4 regions of the Luteococcus japonicus genome follow, and region 4 is predicted to be linked to each of the others. Evidence: riboswitches for the same ligand, from Rfam matches in the RefSeq annotation. Region 4 holds a riboswitch; each other region holds the start of a gene.
What was found. Region 4 has a riboswitch for cobalamin ahead of cobBC (bifunctional hydrogenobyrinic acid a,c-diamide synthase/histidinol phosphate aminotransferase CobBC). Riboswitches for the same ligand answer to the same signal wherever they lie in the genome.

Region 1 (3,334 bases), 460 kb from region 4:
CGTCGTAGATCACCAGGCCCCAGTCGCGGGCGTCGAAGAGCTCGAGGTGGGGATGCACCCCGCCACGCTTGGTCGTGATCACCTGATAGGTGGCGATCGTCACCGGCCGGATCTCCTTGCGGCTGCCGGAGTACTCGCCGATTTCGTCGGGGGTCAGCGTGGTGCGGCGCAGCAGCTCGTCGCGCCACTGCCGCGCACTGACGGTGTTGGTCACCAAGATCAGGGTGGTGGCCTGCGCGAGGGCCATCGCATCGGCTCCGACGATGGTCTTGCCCGCACCGCAGGGGAGCACGACCACCCCGGAGCCGCCGTTCCAGAAGCTCTCGGCCGCCTGCCGCTGGTAGGGGCGCAGTTCCCACCCGTCCTCGACGAGGTCGATGGCGTGCTTCTCTCCGTCGACGTAGCCGGCCAGGTCCTCGGCCGGCCAGCCCAGCTTGAGCAGCACCTGCTTCAGGTTCCCGCGCTCCGACGGGTGCACGATGACGCTCTCGTCGTCGATCCGGGCCCCGACCAGGCCCTTGACCTTAGCCGAGCGCAGCACCTCCACCAGCACAGCATTGTCCGTGCTGATCATCACCAGGCCGTGGGTGGGGTGCTTCTCCAGTCGCAGCCGCCCGTAGCGGCCCATCGTCTCCGTGATGTCCACCAGAAGGGAGCTCGCGACGGGGTAGCGGGAGAAACGCATCAGGACGTCGACGACCTGCTCCGCGTCGTGTCCGGCGGCGCGCGCATTCCACAGGCCAAGGGGCGTGAGCCGATAGGTGTGCACATGCTCCGGGGCGCGCTCCAGCTCCGCGAAGGGGGCGATCTCGACGCGGCACGCATCCGCGTCGGGGTGGTCCACCTCCAGCAGCAGGGTGCGGTCGGACTGGACGATCAGGGGGCCGGGGTTGTTCATCGCCTGCCAGTATCCCCCACTTCCCAAACCGGGGAAGACCCTGCCGGCCGGTACTCCCATGATGTTGGAAAACCCCTTGTGGGGGCGGGGAATCTGGTGAGAATCCAGGACTGACGCGCAGCGGTGAGGATGACGCAAAGGCACTGTGCCACTGGCGAGAGCGGGGAAGGCGCCCGAGCGGAGGAGTCCGAGTCCGAAAACCTGCCAACGCGAGGTACGGCAAGGACCCGAAGGAGCTGTTGGGCAAGGATGGATGGTTCACGACGGTGGTGGCCCCCGCCACCCAGCACGGCGCAGTTGATCACCGAGGTTTCGGAGTAGGTCACGGCACAGGCCGGGCCCGCTGCTTTGTGTGCAGTGGGCCCGGTGCCCTATCCTTGGCTTGTTGCCTGGCGAGGGAACCGGAGTATTCCGGGGCCGTGATCGACGTGGTGCTGAGCGAGAGCTCGTCTCCTCCCTCGTGGGCGTTTACGTGATCTGGACGTCCCAGAGACGAAGGTTGAGGAAGACCGCAATGGCCACCAATGAGCTGAAGATTTTCGCCGAGAAGCGCACCGAGTTCGGCAAGGGCGCTGCCCGTCGCATCCGTCGCGCTGACAAGGTGCCCGCCGTGCTGTACGGCCACGGCATGGAGCCCGAGCATCTGACGCTGCCCGGCCACGACATCCTGCTGGCCCTGCGCACCGCCAACGTGCTGCTGAGCCTGGACATCGCTGGCGAGAAGGAGCAGCTGTGCCTGCCCAAGCAGGTCCAGCGCGACCCGATCAAGGGCTTCATCGAGCACGTCGACCTGCTGCTGGTCAAGCGCGGCGAGAAGATCACCGTCGAGGTGCCCATCGTCCTGACCGGCGAGGCCGCCTCCGAGACCACCGTCAACCAGGACCTCACCGCACTGGCCCTCGAGGTTTCCGCCATGAACATCCCCACCGAGATCGAGGTCTCCATCGAGGGCCTGGAGGCCGGTGCGCAGATCAGCGTGGCCGACATCACCCTGCCCGAGGGCGCCACCTTCCACGGTGAGGCCGCCGAGACCCTGATCGTCGGCATCAATGCCGCCGAAGAGCTCGACGAGGGCGCCACCGAGGGCGACGAGACCGCGGGTGCCGAGGTTGCCGCCGCTGAGGGCGAGTCCGAGGGCGAGTGACCAGCTGGCTCGTGGTGGGGCTGGGAAATCCCGGCCCCACCTACTCCAACACCCGGCACAATGTCGGGTTCATGGTCGTCGACGAACTGGCCCGCCGTGCGCGGGCCAGTTGGTCGGCTCCTCGGCTGATGCGCGCCGAGGTCGTCGAGACACGGATCAGCTCCGCCGGGGTGGGCGCTCCGGGGCTGGATGCCCACAAGGTCGTGCTGGTCAAGCCGCGCACCTTCATGAACGAGTCCGGACAGGCCGTCGGCAAGCTCGCGGGATTCCACAAGGTGGCTCCCTCGAATGTCATCGCCATCCACGACGAACTTGATCTTGACTTCGGCCAGCTCCGGCTCAAGATCGGTGGTGGCGACAACGGTCACAACGGGCTGAAGAGCCTGCGCAAGCACCTGTCCACCGGGGACTTCCACCGGGTGCGTTTCGGCATCGGGCGTCCCCCGGGACGGCAGGCGGCCGCCGACTATGTGCTGGCCCCCATCCCCTCCAGCCTCAAGCTTGATCTTGAGATCGAGGTCGGCCGGGCCGCTGATGCCGTGGAGAAGCTGGTCCTGGACGGCCTCGAGGCCGCTCAGAACCGTTACAACTCCTGAGCCCGGACCGTCGGTCAGGCGGCGACGAGGCGGGCAATGACCCGCGGCGGGGGAGTGCGCAGACTGCCCAGCGTGGGCAGCACGGTGCAGGCCGTCGTCGCGACCCAGATCACCACGCCCACCCAGACCATGGTCTGCGCAGGGGCCGCTCCCAGGCTCTCGTCGAGTGCCAGTTCCGCGACCGCTGCCGGGCCATCATCAGCAGGGCGGACAGACCACCCGCCACCGAGATCGCCAGAGGGGCACCGAGCAGGAGCAGCAGGCCGGGCAGGTCATTGCCGGCGAGCTCCCGCCCTCCTCCATGGCCTCCAGCGTCGCCTGGAAGGACTGGCCCAGACACATCATCGAGAACAGCAGAGACATCGTGACCATCACGGGGGCCACCGTGCGTTCGAGACGGTCCATCTTGCCCAGCACCGTGTTGCGCGCCAGGTGCCATGTTCCGCTGCGGCCGGGCACCAGCTTGGTCCAGCCGCGCGTCAGTAGCCCCGTCGTGACCGGAGAGTCCTTGGCCATGAAGGTTGCCAACAGGGGATCAGGAAGAAGGTGGCCTGCATGACGCTCTGCAGGGCGAACTTCTCAGCGTCCATCGTGCGCACCGTGGGGGGTGGCCCAGAAGATCAGTCCCACCAGGGCAGCGATGACCAGGCACCAGATGACGCGTCCCACCATTCCCTTGCGCCTGCCCCTCTCTGC
Region 2 (3,334 bases), 480 kb from region 4:
TTAATGCGTTAGCTGCGGCACGGATCACGTGGAATGTGACCCACACCTAGTACCCACCGTTTACGGCGTGGACTACCAGGGTATCTAAGCCTGTTTGCTCCCCACGCTTTCGCTTCTCAGCGTCAGGAAAGTCCCAGAGAACCGCCTTCGCCACCGGTGTTCCTCCTGATATCTGCGCATTCCACCGCTCCACCAGGAATTCCGTTCTCCCCTAACTTCCTCTAGTCTGCCCGTATCAGAAGCACGCTCAGTGTTAAGCACTGAGATTTCACTTCTGACGCAACAAACCGCCTACAAGCTCTTTACGCCCAATAATTCCGGACAACGCTCGCACCCTACGTATCACCGCGGCTGCTGGCACGTAGTTGGCCGGTGCTTCTTCTACGCATACCGTCACTTTCGCTTCGTCTGCGTTGAAAGCGGTTTACAACCCGAAGGCCGTCATCCCGCACGCGGCGTTGCTGCATCAGGCTTCCGCCCATTGTGCAATATTCCCCACTGCTGCCTCCCGTAGGAGTTTGGGCCGTATCTCAGTCCCAATGTGGCCGGTCGCCCTCTCAGGCCGGCTACCCGTCGAAGCCTTGGTGAGCCACTACCTCACCAACAAGCTGATAGGCCGCGAGCCCATCCCAATCCGCCGGAGCTTTCCAACACCCACCATGCGGCAGACGCTGAATATCCAGTATTAGCCGCCGTTTCCGGCGGTTATCCCAGAGACTGGGGCAGGTTACTCACGTGTTACTCACCCGTTCGCCACTCGTGTACCCCGAAGGGCCTTACCGTTCGACTTGCATGTGTTAAGCACGCCGCCAGCGTTCGTCCTGAGCCAGGATCAAACTCTCCGTTGAAAAATATCGACAACCACCACAAGGATGGCAACGTCGTCAATCAACAATGAATCCAACCACTGACAAAGAAACACCAAAACTGGCATTCCAATCAATAATCATACTCAAAGAAACCATAACCACCACCACAAACCCCCCACAAAGAAGAGATCCGAAAGCAATGGCCACGGGTAAAACTTGGCATTGACTTTAGACACGCTGTTGAGTTCTCAAGATTCGGGCACGATCCGCGCTTCAGGCCTAACAACCATCCGCTTGGGGCAACTCGATCAACCTTACTCGCTTTCATTCGGACTTTCAAATCCGACTTCCTGCGAGCCGTGAGCTACACCTCATTGTTCGAGGCTTCCCTCACTGTTTGCTGCCTTGCGGCAACTTGTTCAACATTAGTTCATCGAACCTTCTGTTGCAAATCCGATCCGAGGTTCTGGATCGGCGCCATGCGGGGGAACCACCGGTTCCTCCAACGAGGCGCGAGAGAGGACATTACACAGTGCGCGGCCGTACGTCCAATCGAGCTGGCGCGGTCGGCCCGCGCCAGCGGACCATCCCGTTGGGCGGACCGCGAGCCGGTCGCCTCGAGACAGGACTCCATGGCTGTGACTAGGAGATTTGTCACACTCCCGTCGGTATGACCACAGCTCAGGAAGTTGCACCCCTCTTGCCCGCCCGGAGAAGGCGCCCGGTAGGCTGGTGAGCGCTGGTTCGACCCGCGGAAGTGGGCCGTCGCAAGAGGGAATCCGGTGTGAATCCGGAACTGTCCCGCAGCGGTATATGGGAACGACATCACCCGTCCGGCATGCGAGGGATCGCACGCCACACGTGGAGCATTACTGCCCCACCGGACGAGAAGCACTGGGCCTGGGCCTGGGAAGCGGTGGTCGAGGAAGGCGCCGAGAGGCGAAGTGCCCATGAGTCCGAAGACCTGCCAGCAGCGTTGCACCAGCCAGGTGCACTCGCGCGTGGCGTCGAGCGACGGGAACAGACCTGCAGGGTGTTCCCGGATGCGGCCCACACCAGGATGGCGTCGAGGAGCAACTACGTCAGGTCGACGACGAACGTCGACGACAACCTCATCGGAGCAGGAGTCCCATGACAACGACCGAGCCGGTCGCCCGCGAGGGTGCTGTTGAGCTGAAGCTCGCCAGCGACTTCGCGAAGCCGGGGATGGACCAGTGGCGTGCAGCTGCCGCCAAGGTCCTCAACCGCGGGCGCCCAGAAGACAAGCAACTCACAGGGGAGCAGGCGGTCTCCCGCCTGGTCACCACCACCGTGGACGGCATCGAGATTGCGCCGATCTACACGCTGGAGGATGCCCCCGCCGAACTCGGCGTGCCGGGCGTCGCACCCTTCACCCGTGGCACCACGGTGCACAACGGTGAAGCGGACGCCTGGGACGTGCGTGCACTGCACGAGGATCCCGACGCAGCGTTCACCAAGCAGGCCGTGCTGACCGACCTCGAGCGTGGTGCCACCAGCCTCTGGTTCCGCATCGATCCCGATGCCGTGCAGGGCGAGCAGCTGGGCGAGGTCCTGGCCGATGCCCTCCTGGAACTGATCACCGTCGAGGTCTCCAGCCGCACCGACCAGGAGGCAGCCGCAGAGGCGCTGCTGAAGGTCGTCGAGGCCGATCCCAAGCCGGCCAACCACAAGAGCGTCGTGCTCGGCCTTGACCCGATCGGCTGCGCCGCCCTGAACGGCACCGCCCCCGAACTGGGCAAGCTCGGTCAGTGGGTCAAGCGCCTCGACGGGATGCGCAACTCCCGCGCGATCGTGGTCGACGCCACCATCTGGCACAACGCCGGTGCGGGCGACGTGCATGAGCTGGGCTTCGCCCTGGCCACGGGCGTCGAGTACGTGCGTGCGCTGATGGCCCAGGGGCTCACCGCCGACCAAGCCTTCGATGCCATTGACTTCCGTGTCACCGCCACCGTCGACCAGTTCGCCACCATCGCCAAGCTGCGCGCCCTACGCACCGCCTGGAACAAGGTCGGCGAGACCTTCGGCGTCAGCGCCACCAAGCGCGGTGCCCGCCAGCATGCGGTCACCTCGTGGCGCGAGATCACGCGTGATGACGCCTACGTCAACATGCTGCGCGGAACGATCAGCACCTTCGCCGCCGGTATCGGTGGCGCCGAGGCAATCACCACGCTGCCCTTCGACACCGTCTGGGGCCTCCCGGGCGACTTCAGCCGACGGATCGCCCGCAACACGCAGGTGGTCCTGGCCGAGGAGTCGAACATCGTGCGCGTCAACGACCCGGCCGGTGGCTCCTGGTATGTCGAGAGCCTGACCAGCAAGCTGGCCGAGGCCGCATGGGCCGTGCTGGGCAAGATCGACGCCGCCGGTGGCATGGCCAAGGCCGTCGTCGACGGTCTGCCGGTGCGCGAGCTGGAGCCCGTCATCGCAGAGCGCGCCAAGCGTCTGGCAACCCGCAAGAAGCCGATCACCGGCGTCTCCGAGTTCCCGAATGCCGGCGAAGCCGA
Region 3 (3,334 bases), 1.3 Mb from region 4:
CGGTGCCGGCAAGACCACCAGCCTGGGCATGGCCACCGGGTTGCTGCGGCCCGATGCCGGACAGGTTGAGTTCTGGGGCCATGACGTCTGGAGCGACCCCGTCGCGGCCAAGGCGATGATGGGCGTGCTACCCGACGGGCTGCGACTCTTCGACTGGCCCAGCGGGCTGGAACTGTTGCGTTTCGCCGCTGGCATGCGCGGCGTCGCTCCCGACCAGATCGAGCCGCGAGCTGAGGCCCTGCTGCATGCTCTCGGACTCACAGCTGACGCCAACACGCTGGTGTGCGACTATTCGGCGGGCATGACCAAGAAGATCGGTCTGGCTGCGCGCTGGTGCACAACCCGCGGCTGCTGGTACTGGACGAACCCTACGAGGCAGTCGATCCGGTCTCGGGGCAGGCCATCCGGAAGATCCTCCATGACTTCGTTGCCGGTGGCGGCACCGTCGTGCTTTCCAGCCATGTGATGGAGCTGGTGGAGAGTCTGTGCGACGCCGTCGCGGTGGTCGCCGCCGGGCGGGTGTTGGCGATCAGCCCGACCTCCGAGGTGACCCAGGGGCGACGACTGCAGGACCGCTTCATCGAGCTGGTGGGTGGCGGCACGATCGATGCGGGGGAGGGGCTGGCATGGTTGGGACACTCGTCCGACTCAAACTGACGCTGCTCAAGCGCTCGTTGCAGGGCCAGGCGACCACGATCATCGGCCTGGTGATGGCGGGTCTCTACGCGCTGGGCGCCTTGGTCTGGCTGTCCGTGGCCCTGCTCAGGCTGCGCGGCGCCGCGCAGCAGTTGCACGGCGGCTCCACCACCGTCGGCTGTGCGGTGCTCACGCTGGGCTGGCCGCTCGGCACGCTGCTGCTGGCCCCGAGCCTGATTGGCGGCTCTGCGGAGAACTCCATGGCCAGCGGGCGCGGCATCCTGTTCCCACCGATCTTCTCCATGCTGTTGATGGGATCGCTGGCGGTGGCCCAGGAGATCAGCTACGACGGGACGCCGCTGTGGATGCACATCTCGGCCGGGATCAGCGGGCGGGCGGCCCTGGCTGGGCTGGCTGTTGCTCTGCGTGGCGCCGCTGTACGGGATGGCGCTGCTGGCCGGTTCAGTGATCTGGGGAGGCCAGGTGCTGGACCGTAGCTGGCCCGAGGTGCTCAAGAAGGTCACCTACAGCAAGGGGTGATCGGCACGGTTGGAGTGCCTGCCGAGCTGTCGCCCTGCCGTGCTTGCAAGGACGGCAGGGCGACACGTCACCAGGGCAACTGCCCAGGCGGCTGGTGTGGCTCAGGACTTCTTGCGCTTGGCCACGTAGAAGGCGGCCACCAGACCGCCGACGATCGCCGCGACCAGGACGGTGGTGATGGTGCCCTTGTTGCTCTTCTTCTCGTCCGCGGCAGGGGCGGCCGAGGGGGTGGCAGTGGCGGCCGGGGTGGTGCCGGGCTTGGCCGGGGTGCACTCCTTGCCGTAGCACCAGCCCTCGGCGCCACCGGCGACGGGCTTGGCCTGGTCGGCGCCCTTCTGGCTGAAGGCCCAGGTGCCGGGCTTGGCGGCGGTGTAGTAGTGCCAGTAGTTGCCGTCGAACTTGGTCGGGCAGGCAGCCGGCTCGCCCTCCATGGTGCAGATCATCTTGGTCTTCGGGTCCAGCGTGGTCTTCACGTCGGCCTTGGTCAGCAGCTCGGAGCCGGTGGCGGCGGTCTCGACGCACTTGTCCACCAGCGCCTTGCCCTTGGAGTCCTGCACGACCAGCCAGACCTTGCCCTGGCTGGAGCAGTCGGAGACGGCGTCGGCGGGCATCACCCGGGCGGGGGCGGCATCGGCGGCGAGGGCTGCGCCGGGGGCCAGCGAGAAGGCCAGGGCAGCGGCAGCGGAGGCAAGCAGCTTGGCGGAGGTGGTGGGCACGGAAGTCCTTTCGAGCGGGCCGCGCACGGCCGCGGGTTCGATGCCCACGACTCGTCCCGCGGACCACGACGGGTGGTGATGAGTCCGCCGCACCAGGAGCTCCGACTGTGACGGTTGCGGGTCAGTGCCGGACTTGCACCGGCTTTCCCTGGGTACGACAGCGGCAGACTACTGCACCGGCGCGCCGGGGCGAACCTCCAGCACCCGGAAACCCTTGCTGGAGGTCAGTCGTTCGCATCGGTAGCCCTGCTCCGTCAGCCAGCGGGCCAGGGAGTCGGCTCCCAGGTTCTTGCCGACCACCATCACGGCACGGCCGCCGTCGGCCAGACGAGGAAGCCAGGTGAGCAGCAGTTCGTGCAGCGCGGGCTTGCCGATCCGGATGGGCGGGTTGGACCAGATCTCGTCGTAGCGCACGGTGGGCTCCGCCTGCTCCGGGGTGATGGCACGGACCCGGTCTGCGGCGCCGATGCACCGGGCATTGTCCGCGGTCAGGGCCAGGGCGCGCTCGTTGACGTCGACGGCGTCGATGGTGCTGGTAGGGCAGGCCACTGACAGGGCGACCGTGATGGGGCCGTAGCCGCAGCCCAGGTCCAGCAGTCGGCCACCGTCGGCCGGCGGCTGCACCTCGTCGAGCATGATCTTCGTCGCCGGGTCCAGCCGGCTGCCCGAGAAGACACCGTTGGCGGTGATGAAGGTGTGCTCGTGACCCCAGATGGTGGCCCGGATCTCGCGCCGCTTCTCAGGTCCGTCGGGCGTGGTGAAGTAGTGGCTCATCGGGCTTCCTCGGATGTCTCGGGCAGGGTGCGGACCGCACGGGAGAGGTTGGCACGCTCGGCGAGCCGGTCGTCGGCGGGGTAGCGGACCTCCTCCAGGCACAGGCCCTTGGCTGGCATGACCAGCACACCGTTGTGGCGTTTGGGGGATCCCATCACCTCCGCCAGCCAGGCCTGGTCCTTGCGGCCGGTCCCGACCGTGGTCATCGCCCCCATCAGCGAGCGGACCATGGAGTGACAGAAGGCATCGGCCGTGACGGTGAACTCCACGATGCCGTCGGCGGTGCGCTCGGCATGCAGGCCGGTCAGGGTACGGATGGTGGTGGCGCCGTCGCGTGGCTTGCAGAAGGGCGCGAAATCGTGCAGGCCCAGCAGCATCCGTGCGGCGTGATTGGTGGCCGCCACGTCCAGGACGCCACGGATCCGGGTGATGTGGCCGCGCAGCAGGGGATCGCGAGTGCTCTGCTCGTCCCAGACCCGGTAGACATAGCGACGCCAGAGGGCGGAGAAGCGGGCATCGAAACCTTCGGGAGCTCGCGAGACCCGCAGGACCTGCAGGTCCTCGTCGAGTACCCGTTCCAGGCGTCGCTGCAGACGTGACGTGTCGACAGCGACGGGCAGGTCCACGTGCGCCACCTGTCCGCGGGCGTGCACGCCGGCGTCGGTGCG
Region 4 (3,334 bases):
CAGGTCCGCCTCGCGGCGGATCGTCGCAAAGGAGTCGACGTAGATCGCGGCTCCGGAATCGATGTAGTCGTAGTGGCGCGACGGCCTGGTCTGCTGGTTCATGCCTGCCCTCCGTCCCAGACGACGATGCCGTACCAAGGCGTCACCCGTACCCGGGCCTGCCCCGCCAGCCGCGCCAGGAGCTCCTCGCCGGCGATGCCATCGGCACCCACCGCCAGGTGTTCCCAGCCGTCCGCCGCCACGAAGGGCAGCGGCTCGTCGGGCCGTGGCAGGCGCGGGTCTGCTGGTTGGGCGTCGGCCAGCGGGCTGGTCAGCTCGTTGACATGCCAGGCGGCCTCGGGGCCGTCACCGCGCTCTGCGACGAATCGCTCCGCGAGGGCCAGCAGCTCGGGCACCGCCCGGGACAGCTCCACCACCGCGGCGTAGTGGTCACCGACGCGCAACTGCACGCTGTGATCGTCGAGTGCCACCAGCCCCAGGTCACACCAGTGCCCCATCAGGTCGCCGCGGCCGTCGTCCAGCACGAAGAGGAATTTGCCGGGCAGGCCGGCGAGGCTCTGGCTGGCGCGGATCCCCCGGTCGAGGTCACGGGCCAGGGCGGTCAGGTCCGTGCGGCCGCCGTCGATCCCGGTCAAGGGGCTGGCCATCACATTGCGCACCAGGTCATGGGTGGGAGCGGGCAGCAGCCCCGTGTCGGTGAGCGCCCGGTGGACGGGGGTGGTGAGGTGGCCGGTGCCGTCGTCGGGCAGGCCCCGCAACTGCAGGTTGGCGCGGCTGGTCAGGTGGATGCGGCCGTCGCCGAAGCTCTGGGCAACCTGCACCAGGGCAGTGAGGGCGTCTACGGTGAGATTGCCGGCCACCAGACGCAGTCTCACCAGCAGACCATCGTCGGCGGGCCAGGGGCGAAGGATGCCAGGGCAACGATCGGGACGGGTGCGGACCGCACTGGGTCCGGCTGTGCCAACAGGGGCGGAAGCCATCGTGTCTCCTACGAGATTGCGCGTCTCGTTCATCAAGGACAACCAGCGCATCCGAGTTCCTGACTCCCCCGGCCCCTGATGGGTACCGAGGTCACAGTGGCGCGACCGTGCCGGCTCGTCCGGCTTCCTCGCAGTGTGCTGGTGACAAGGTGGAATTGTGGGTGGGGCGGCGCGACCCCGGGCAGCATCATGTCACAGGTCCCGGGAGCATCCCGGCATGAACCAGCACCAGGGGCCCCGGCGACCGCCGTATCCGATGGGTCTAGAGTTGGACCGCTGGCAGACGCCAGCGCACGTGTGCCAGCGAAGTCGGTGTGAATCCGACGCTGTCCCGCAACGGTGATGTCCCTTCGGGGGATGAGCCCGGTCGCCTGCCCCCGTGCCCCGAACTGCTCCCGGCCGAGGGGCGGACGGACAACCGTCGCCGCTGGCCTCACGAAAGGCCGCCATGACGACAGTCCCCCGCCTGGTGCTGGGTGCGGCGTCATCCAGCACGGGCAAGACCACCCTGGCTGTGGGCCTGATGCGGGCGCTGCGTGACCGCGGACTGCGAGTGGCCCCCTTCAAGACGGGCCCCGACTACATCGATCCCGGCTACCACGGGCTCGCGACGGGTCACCCCGGGCGCAACCTGGACGCGCACCTTTGCGGCCCGGAACTGATCGCACCGCTCCTGCTGCACGGCTCCAGGACCCCTGGCCAGGCAGACATTGCGGTGATCGAGGGCGCGATGGGCCTGTTCGACGGCAGGCTGGGCGTCCCGCCGGTCGGGCGGGCGGCCTTCGGCTCCAGCGCGCACATCGCCAAGCTGACCCACTCCCCCGTGCTGCTGGTGGTGGATGCCGCGAAGAGCTCGACGACGGTTGCGGCGGTCGCCCACGGCATGGCCAGCTTCGACCATGACCTGCAGGTGGCCGGCGTGGTCCTCAACAAGGCGGGCAGCCAGCGCAACATCGACGAGTGCACCCGGGCCATCGAGGACCTGGGGATTCCCGTGGTGGGCGCGGTGCCACGGTCCCCGGACCTGACGACGCCGTCGCGGCACCTGGGGCTGGTGCCCGCCGCCGAGCGTGACCAGGCCCGCGCCATGGTCGAGGCTGCCGGGGAGCTGGTGGCGGCGCACGTGGACCTGGACCGGGTACTGGAACTAGCCCGGGCCGCCGCCCCACTGGAGGCCGACGCGTGGGACCCGTCGCGACTGGTGACTCGGGTCGAGGGCCGTCCGGTGGTGGCGGTCGCGGCGGGCCGCGCCTTCACCTTCCGCTATGCCGAGACCGCCGAGCTGTTGCGAGCCGCCGGATGTGAGGTGGTGGAGTTCGACCCGCTGACCGACGCCTCGCTGCCCTCCGCGACGGCGGGCCTGTACCTGGGTGGGGGCTTCCCGGAGGTCTTCGCCGGTGAGCTGTCCGCCAATGAGGCCCTGCGCGAGGACATCCGCCGCCGGGTTGTCGACGGCCTGCCGACGGTGGCCGAGTGCGCCGGGCTGCTCTACCTGTGCTCGACCCTCGACGACCAGCCGATGACGGGCGCCCTGCCCCTGGCCGCGACGATGAGCCCGAAGCTGACGCTGGGCTACAAGGAGCCCGTCGCGGCCGCGGACACCCTGCTGACAAGGGTCGGCGAGCGGGTGCGCAGTCACGAGTTCCACCGCACCGTCGTGCCGCTCGACGGGCTGGCGGAAGGCCTTTCGGTGGCCTGGGACGTTGCCGGGCGTGCCGAGGGCGTCGGCTCGGCGAGCCTGCACGCCAGCTACCAGCACCTGCACTGGGCCGGATTCCCGCAGGCCGCCCAGCGCCTCGCCGAGGCCGCGGCGCAGCACCGGGTCCCAGACGCAACCCACCCAACCCCCGAACCACCCCATCCGATCCCCGAGCAACCCCATCCGATCCCCGAGCCTGTCGATGGGCCCACCGAGGCCTCGACAAGCTCGGCCACCGTTGCGGAGCAGCCGGACCTCACGCACCACGGGGACCGGGACCTGGTTCCCGGACTGACGGACCTGGCGGTCAACGTGCGCTCGCACCAGCCACCCGCCCAGCTCGCCGCCGAACTCTGCTCCCGGGCACCGAACTGGGCGGCCTATCCCGACGCCCGCTCCGCCCGCGAGGCGCTGGCCGCCCTGCACGGCCTCGACCCCGCCATGGTGCTGCCCACCAGCGGTGCCGCCGAGGCGTTCACCCTCATCGCCCGCGCGCTGCCCACCCGGTGCAGCCTCGTGGTGCACCCGCAGTTCACCGAGCCGGAGCAGGCGCTACGGCTGGCCGGGCATCTTCCGCGTCGCCACATCCTGCGGCCGCAGGACGGCTTCACGCTGCACCCCGACGAGGTGGACGGCCGGGCAGACCTGGTGGTGG

Region 1: it holds a riboswitch for cobalamin, as region 4 does, so the genes downstream of both, EDD41_RS13145 (50S ribosomal protein L25/general stress protein Ctc) here and cobBC (bifunctional hydrogenobyrinic acid a,c-diamide synthase/histidinol phosphate aminotransferase CobBC) in region 4, are expected to answer to the same signal.
Region 2: it holds a riboswitch for cobalamin, as region 4 does, so the genes downstream of both, mutA (methylmalonyl-CoA mutase small subunit) here and cobBC (bifunctional hydrogenobyrinic acid a,c-diamide synthase/histidinol phosphate aminotransferase CobBC) in region 4, are expected to answer to the same signal.
Region 3: it holds a riboswitch for cobalamin, as region 4 does, so the genes downstream of both, EDD41_RS05095 (hypothetical protein) here and cobBC (bifunctional hydrogenobyrinic acid a,c-diamide synthase/histidinol phosphate aminotransferase CobBC) in region 4, are expected to answer to the same signal.

Annotation. Positions count from the first base shown of each region.
Region 1 is NZ_RKHG01000001.1:2,774,123-2,777,456, forward strand. Features, by position in the region: gene EDD41_RS13140 (DNA repair helicase XPB) at 1-898, opposite strand, end outside; cobalamin riboswitch at 947-1,121, shown strand; gene EDD41_RS13145 (50S ribosomal protein L25/general stress protein Ctc) at 1,413-2,042, shown strand; gene pth (aminoacyl-tRNA hydrolase) at 2,039-2,638, shown strand; gene EDD41_RS13155 (hypothetical protein) at 2,837-3,154, opposite strand; gene EDD41_RS16625 (P-loop NTPase family protein) at 3,259-3,334, opposite strand, start outside.
Region 2 is NZ_RKHG01000001.1:2,799,594-2,802,927, reverse strand. Features, by position in the region: rRNA gene EDD41_RS13270 (16S ribosomal RNA) at 1-848, opposite strand, end outside; gene EDD41_RS17895 (hypothetical protein) at 885-1,016, opposite strand; cobalamin riboswitch at 1,535-1,795, shown strand; gene mutA (methylmalonyl-CoA mutase small subunit) at 1,941-3,334, shown strand, end outside.
Region 3 is NZ_RKHG01000001.1:1,041,279-1,044,612, reverse strand. Features, by position in the region: partial or broken gene EDD41_RS05105 (ABC transporter ATP-binding protein) at 1-657, shown strand, start outside; gene EDD41_RS05100 (hypothetical protein) at 627-1,133, shown strand; gene EDD41_RS05095 (hypothetical protein) at 1,278-1,892, opposite strand; adenosylcobalamin-variant (AdoCbl-variant) riboswitch at 1,979-2,057, opposite strand; gene EDD41_RS05090 (class I SAM-dependent methyltransferase) at 2,061-2,666, opposite strand; gene truA (tRNA pseudouridine(38-40) synthase TruA) at 2,663-3,334, opposite strand, start outside.
Region 4 is NZ_RKHG01000001.1:2,315,480-2,318,813, reverse strand. Features, by position in the region: gene EDD41_RS11050 (precorrin-8X methylmutase) at 1-102, opposite strand, end outside; gene EDD41_RS11045 (nitrite reductase) at 99-980, opposite strand; cobalamin riboswitch at 1,241-1,373, shown strand; gene cobBC (bifunctional hydrogenobyrinic acid a,c-diamide synthase/histidinol phosphate aminotransferase CobBC) at 1,429-3,334, shown strand, end outside.